2 regions of the Streptomyces sp. NPDC055506 genome follow, and region 1 is predicted to be linked to the other one. Evidence: riboswitches for the same ligand, from Rfam matches in the RefSeq annotation. Region 1 holds a riboswitch; the other holds the start of a gene.
What was found. A riboswitch is a leader RNA that binds a small molecule or an ion and turns the genes downstream of it on or off. The one in region 1 is predicted to bind glycine.

Region 1 (3,399 bases):
GTGAGGCGGCGGCCAGACTGTTGGACTCGGTCGACACGACGGGCGGTGTGCGGCTGCTCGGGGTGGGCGTGAGCGGGCTCGCCGACTACACACAGGAGGACCTGTTCGCGCAGGCGGCCGGTCAGCGGGCGGTCGCGGAGGGCCCGGTCGAGGAGCACGCCGCGGGGCCGGTCGAGGAGCAGCCCGCGCCGGCCGAGCGGCGTTGGCCCGCCGGGCACGATGTGCGGCACGCCGGGTTCGGGCACGGGTGGGTGCAGGGCAGCGGCCTGGGGCGGGTCACCGTGCGGTTCGAGACGCCCGACTCGGAGCCCGGGCGGGTGCGGACCTTCCGGGTCGACGATCCGGAGCTGGAGCCGGCGGATCCGTTGCCTCTGGTGTTACGAGAGCCGGAGGGGGGCGATGGGCCGGATGGTGACTCCGGGGGTGTGGGGCTGCGCTCCGCCGCCCCTTAGGCGGCTCGCCAGGGGCTTCAGGCCGTCTCGTCGGTGCCTGCCAGTTTGCCGAAGTCGTGGTCCTGGAGCGGGGGAGGGGCGGCGACGTCGAGGCCGTAGTGGTGGTAGAGCTGCAGTTCCTGCTCCGGGGAGAGGTGACGGCCCACACCGAAGTCGGGGGCGTCCTTGATGAGGGCGCGGTCGAAGGGCACGTGGAGGGCGCCGTCGATCAGTTCGCTGGGCTCGAGGGGGACGAAGGCGTCCCGGCTGAACAGGCCGGTCCGTATGGCCGCCCACTCCGGCACGCCGGTGGCGTCGTCGAGGTACACCTCGTCGATCGTGCCGATCCTGGTCCCGTTGCGGTCGAACGCCTTGCGGCCGATCAGGTTGCGCGGATCGATATCGGTTCGCACGGGCCCTCCACATGGTCGCAACTCATCCGTAACCACTACAAAACGGCACAATCGAGGAGGCGGCCACTCGAAGGTTCGTGCGTGGGACGCGCTGGTAGGCTGACAACGGCTGCTGACCCCGTGCGGGAGAGTCCTCCAGACACCATCGGAGGCGCCGAAGGAGCAAATCCTCCCCGGAATCTCTCAGGCTCACGTACCGCACGGACGAGGTCACTCTGGAAAGCAGGGCGGATGTCACGGCTTCCGCTCTCACCGACGGTGAAAGCCGGAGGCCTTCGGGCGATCCGGTGAAGCTCTCAGGTTGACATGACAGAGGGGGAGGCCGTCCGGGTACCCGTGCCGTGGTGCCCCTCGAAGGTCGTGTCAGACCAGGAGGCCTCCGCATATGACCGCCCATCGCATTCCGCTCTCCGAGCTCGAAGAGGCAGTCCCCTTCGAGCAGCGCCACATCGGCCCCGACCACGAGGCGTGCGCCAAGATGCTCGCGCACGTCGGCTACGGCTCGCTGGACGAGCTGACGGCCGCCGCCGTCCCGGCCGTGATCAAGAGCGCCGAGGCACTGGACCTGCCGGGCGCCCGCAGCGAGGCCGAGGTGATCGCCGAGCTGCGCTCCCTCGCCGACCGCAACCAGGTCCTCGGCTCCATGATCGGGCTCGGCTACTACGGCACGTTCACGCCGCCGGTGGTCATGCGCAACGTCATGGAGAACCCGTCCTGGTACACGGCTTACACGCCCTACCAGCCGGAGATCTCGCAGGGCCGGCTCGAGGCGCTGCTCAACTTCCAGACCATGGTCGCCGACCTGACCGGACTGCCGACCTCCGGCGCCTCCCTGCTCGACGAGGGCACCGCTGCGGCCGAGGCCATGGCCCTGTCGCGGCGGCTGGGCAAGAACAAGAAGGGCCTGTTCCTGGTCGACGCGGACGCGCTGCCGCAGACCATCGCCGTGATCGAGACCCGGGCCGAGCCGACCGGAGTCGAGGTCGTCGTCGCCGATCTCAGTGCCGGCATCCCCGCCGAGATCGCCGAGCGCGAGATCAACGGCGTGCTGATCCAGTACCCGGGCGCCTCCGGAGCCGTACGGGACATCAAGCCGGTCATCGACCAGGCGCACGAGCTCGGGGCGCTCGTCACCGTCGCCGCCGATCTGCTCGCGCTGGCCCTGCTGAAGTCGCCCGGGGAGCTCGGCGCGGACATCGCGGTCGGGACGACACAGCGGTTCGGTGTGCCGATGGGCTTCGGCGGACCGCACGCCGGTTACATGGCCGTCGGGGAGAAGATGGCGCGCAGCCTGCCCGGGCGGCTCGTCGGCGTGTCCGTGGACGCCGACGGGAACAAGGCCTACCGGCTGGCGCTGCAGACGCGTGAGCAGCACATCCGTCGTGAGAAGGCCACCAGCAACATCTGTACCGCCCAGGTGCTGCTCGCCGTGATGGCCGGCATGTACGCCGTGTACCACGGGCCCGAGGGCCTCAGGAGCATCGCGCGGCGCACCCACCGGTACGCCACGGTCCTCGCCGCCGGGCTCGCGAACGGCGGTGTCGAGGTCGTGCACGGCGCCTACTTCGACACCCTGACCGTGCGTGTCGAGGGCCGGGCCGCAGAGGTCGTGACCGCCGCGGAGCGGAACGGGGTCAACCTGCGTCTCGTCGACGCCGACCTGGTCTCGATCTCCTGCGACGAGACCACGACGCGGGCCCAGCTGCGTGCCGTATGGGCCGCGTTCGGGGTCGAGGGTGTCGTCGAGGCGCTGGACGCCGCAACGGAGGACGGGCTTCCGGGCGCCCTGCTGCGGTCCGACGAGTACATGACGCACCCGGTCTTCCACCAGTACCGCTCCGAGACCGCCATGCTGCGCTATCTGCGCCGGCTGGCCGACCGTGACTACGCGCTCGACCGCGGCATGATCCCGCTGGGCTCCTGCACCATGAAGCTCAACGCGACCACGGAGATGGAGCCGGTCACCTGGCCCGAGTTCGGGCAGCTGCACCCGTTCGCCCCCGCGGCGCAGGCCGAGGGCTACCTCACGCTCATCCACGAGCTTGAGGAACGTCTTGCCGAGGTCACCGGGTACGACAAGGTGTCCCTCCAGCCGAACGCCGGCTCGCAGGGCGAGCTGGCCGGTCTGCTCGCCGTACGCGGGTACCACCGGGCCAACGGGGAAGCGCAGCGCACCGTGTGCCTGATCCCGTCGTCCGCGCACGGCACCAACGCCGCGAGCGCGGTGATGGCGGGCATGAAGGTCGTCGTCGTGAAGACCGCGGAGGACGGCGAGATCGACGTCGAGGACCTGCGGGCGAAGATCGAGCAGCACCGTGACGAGCTGGCCGTGCTGATGATCACCTACCCGTCCACGCACGGAGTGTTCGAGGAGCACGTCTCCGAGATCTGCGCGCAGGTGCACGAGGCGGGCGGGCAGGTCTACGTCGACGGGGCCAACCTCAACGCGCTCGTGGGGCTCGCCAAGCCGGGGCACTTCGGCGGGGACGTCTCGCACCTGAACCTGCACAAGACCTTCTGCATCCCGCACGGCGGCGGCGGGCCCGGCGTGGGCC
Region 2 (3,399 bases), on a different contig from region 1:
GCCTGGCCGTCGATCTCGATGCCGGGGAGGTCGAGCGGGCCGCTCTGCGGGCCGCCGCCGTTGGGGAGCGGGATCCACACGAAGCTCCGGCCGAGCACCTCGACGATCCGCCCGCCGGCCGAGGGGCCTGCGCCGAGGGAGGCCGAGAGCACCTCCTCCAGCTCGTTGCCGGGCCATCCGCCGTGCGGGTGTGTCTGCGTCTGCGCCGGGAAGTCCGCGGAGAAGTCCGCCGGGAAGTCCATCTGCCTACCGCCTGCCTGAAACCACTGCTGTGGCCCAAAGGCTAGCGGCTCGGGAACGGGGGACGGCCACCCCGTGAACCACGACGCGGGGCCAGGGGCGACCGGCCCGCGCTTTCGGGCTGAGCGGCCGCGGCTGCCTGCCGATGAACACAGCCCACTGACCAGCGCCGCCAGCCCATGAACACGGCCCACTGACCGGTGCCGCCTGCCCCCCGAACACGATTCACCATCCGCGGCCGTCAGCCTCATGACACAGCTGACCAACCGAGACCGCCGGCCCCGCGAACACGGCCCACCCACCAGCGCCGCCAGCCCCATGGACACGGCTGACCAACCAAGACCGCCGGCCCCACGAACACGACCCACCCACCAGCGCCGCCAGCCCCATGGACACGGCTGGCCAGCCAAGGCCGCCGGCCCCACGAACACGGCTCACCGACCACTGTCGCCGGCCCTGTGACCAGAGCCGCCGGCCGCGCGGACAGCCCTCACCGTCCGTGCCGGTTCACGGGCCCGGGCCGTCAGCCCGCGAAGGCGATGCGGTGCAGGGTGTTCGCCGCGTCGCGGTCGGCGAGGATCGCCGAGCCGCAGCCCGTGGGGAGTTCGCCGCGCTCCACCTCTCGCAGCAGGCGGGTGGTGGCCGCGCGGTGGCGCAGGAAGGCGTACCGCGAGACGCCGCGGCCGCGGTCGCGCTGGCCGGCCAGTGCCTGCTCGGGGGTGACGTCGAGCATCAGCAGATGCAGCGTGCCGCCCCGGCGGCGGGCCTCACGGGCGAGCCAGCGGCGGACCCAGGCCTGGGTACCGCAGTCGTGCACGACCACGCCCTCTCCGGTGCGCAGGGCGCGGCGCAGCCCGGCGTAGTGGGCGAGGCGGACGAGCGGGCGGTAGACCGCGTACGGCAGGGCGCGCGGCATGCGGCGGTCCCAGTGGTCGCGGGTGTCCTGGGAGTCGATGCGCCGGCCCGGCACGGTGCGCCGCATCAGCGTGGACTTGCCGCTGCCCGGCAGGCCCGTGACCACGACGAGGTCGCGGGGGCCGAACAGCAGCGCGTGCGGGCCGCGGCCGGCGCGCTCGCGCAGATCGCGGACGACCGGCACCGGCTGCGGGCCGCAGGCCGCGCGCACCGGAGCGGTCGGCTGCTCGGGCAGCGCGATGCCCGATGTCGTGGCGTACGCGGTGGTCCTGTTCACCGTGATCGTCCTCCCCTGGGGCCAGGTACGGAGTCCCATGCCCGCCGAGTGTAAAGAGAAGGTAATGCCCGATGTCTCTGGTTTTAGTCCTCTTCCTGCAACAGGCCTGCTACAGGGTGGTCCCCCTGCCACCCCGCGACGATGCGTGCAATGATGTGCGCGCCAACTGCATACCGGCCGTTTGAATCCGCGCGGGAGAGTCCCCAGCACCGTCCGACGCTGGGGCGCCGAAGGAGCAAGTCCCTCCCTTGAATCTCTCAGGCCCCGTTACCGCGCGGGCGAGGCACATCTGAAAAGCGGGCCGCACCCTTCTCCGGAGTCCGGGGAGTGGCGTGGCTCCACCCAAGGTGCAAGCCGTGTCCCGTGTGGTCATGGCGAACCTCTCAGGTTCCGATGACAGATGGGGAGGAACGACCTCGCCCGTCATGCCCTTGGAGACGACCGACGTATGAGCAGTACAGGAGAACTCCGCCACACCGCGCTCGATGCCCTGCATCGTGTCCTCGGTGCGACGATGACCGACTTCGCCGGCTGGGACATGCCCCTGCGGTACGGCTCCGAGCGTGACGAGCACAACGCGGTGCGCACGAAGGCCGGGCTGTTCGACCTCTCCCACATGGGGGAGATCACCGTCACCGGGCCGGGGGCCGCCGCCCTCCTCGACCACGCCCTGGTCGGCAACATCGGCGGGGTCAAGCCCGGCCGCGCCCGCTACACCATGATCTGCCAGGCCGACGGCGGCATCCTCGACGACCTGATCGTGTATCGGCTGGCCGACACCGAGTACATGGTCGTGGCCAACGCCTCCAACGCCCAGGTGGTTCTGGACGCCCTGGTGGAACGTTCCGCCGGCTTCGACGCCGAGGTGCGCGACGACCGGGACGCCTACGCGCTGCTCGCCGTGCAGGGCCCGGAGTCCCCGGGGATCCTGAAGTCCCTGACCGACGCCGACCTCGACGGCCTGAAGTACTACGCCGGGCTGCCCGGCACCGTCGCGGGCGTCCCGGCCCTCATCGCCCGCACCGGGTACACCGGCGAGGACGGCTTCGAGCTGTTCGTGAAGCCGGAGCACGCCGTCGAGCTGTGGCAGGCCCTGACCAAGGCGGGCGAGGGCGCCGGTCTGGTCCCGTGCGGGCTGTCCTGCCGCGACACGCTGCGCCTCGAGGCGGGCATGCCGCTGTACGGGCACGAGCTCAACACCTCCCTGACGCCCTTCGACGCCGGGCTCGGCCGGGTGGTGAAGTTCGAGAAGGAGGGCGACTTCGTGGGCCGCGAGGCCCTGACGGAGGCCGCCGCCCGCGCCGAGCAGAACCCGCCCCGCGTCCTGGTCGGCCTCGTCGCCGAGGGCCGTAGGGTCCCGCGCGCCGGGTACCCGGTCGTCACCGGCGGCGAGGTGATCGGCGAGGTCACCTCCGGCGCCCCCTCCCCCACGCTCGGCAAGCCGATCGCGATGGCGTACGTCGACCCCGCGCACGCGGCCCCCGGCACACCCGGTGTGGCCGTGGACATCCGGGGCAGTCACGAGCCGTACGAGGTCGTGGCGCTGCCGTTCTACAAGCGCCAGAAGTAGAGACTGGCCAAGCGCCAGAAGCAGACACCGGCCGCGGGCCGTCACCGCGGTCCCGGGCATCTCACCCCCGCTCACCAGCGGTCCCCTTCATCAGCACTCCCGCGCGTACAGGAGAATCCAGGCCATGAGCAACCCCAAAGAGCTGCGTTACAGCAAGGAGCACGAGTGGCTGTCGGGCGCCGAGGACGGCGTCTCGACGATCGGCATCACGGAGCACGCGGCGAACGCGCTCGGCGACGTCGTCTTCGTCCAGCTCCCGGAGGTCGGCGCCACCTTGTCCGCGGGCGAGACCTGCGGCGAGCTGGAGTCGACCAAGTCGGTGTCCGACCTCTACTCCCCCGTCTCCGGCGAGGTCACCGAGGTCAACGAGGACGTCGTGAACGACCCGTCGCTGGTG

Region 2: it holds a riboswitch for glycine, as region 1 does, so the genes downstream of both, gcvT (glycine cleavage system aminomethyltransferase GcvT) here and gcvP (aminomethyl-transferring glycine dehydrogenase) in region 1, are expected to answer to the same signal.

What each region holds. Positions count from the first base shown of each region.
Region 1 is NZ_JBSHKH010000005.1:10,317-13,715, forward strand. Features, by position in the region: partial or broken gene ACWIF2_RS03240 (DNA polymerase IV) at 1-551, shown strand, start outside; gene ACWIF2_RS03245 (PRC-barrel domain-containing protein) at 470-844, opposite strand; glycine riboswitch at 958-1,053, shown strand; gene gcvP (aminomethyl-transferring glycine dehydrogenase) at 1,230-3,399, shown strand, end outside.
Region 2 is NZ_JBSHKH010000207.1:1,545-4,943, reverse strand. Features, by position in the region: gene ACWIF2_RS38980 (enhanced serine sensitivity protein SseB) at 1-242, opposite strand, end outside; gene ACWIF2_RS38975 (AAA family ATPase) at 764-1,432, opposite strand; glycine riboswitch at 1,615-1,715, shown strand; glycine riboswitch at 1,717-1,842, shown strand; gene gcvT (glycine cleavage system aminomethyltransferase GcvT) at 1,881-3,002, shown strand; gene gcvH (glycine cleavage system protein GcvH) at 3,127-3,399, shown strand, end outside.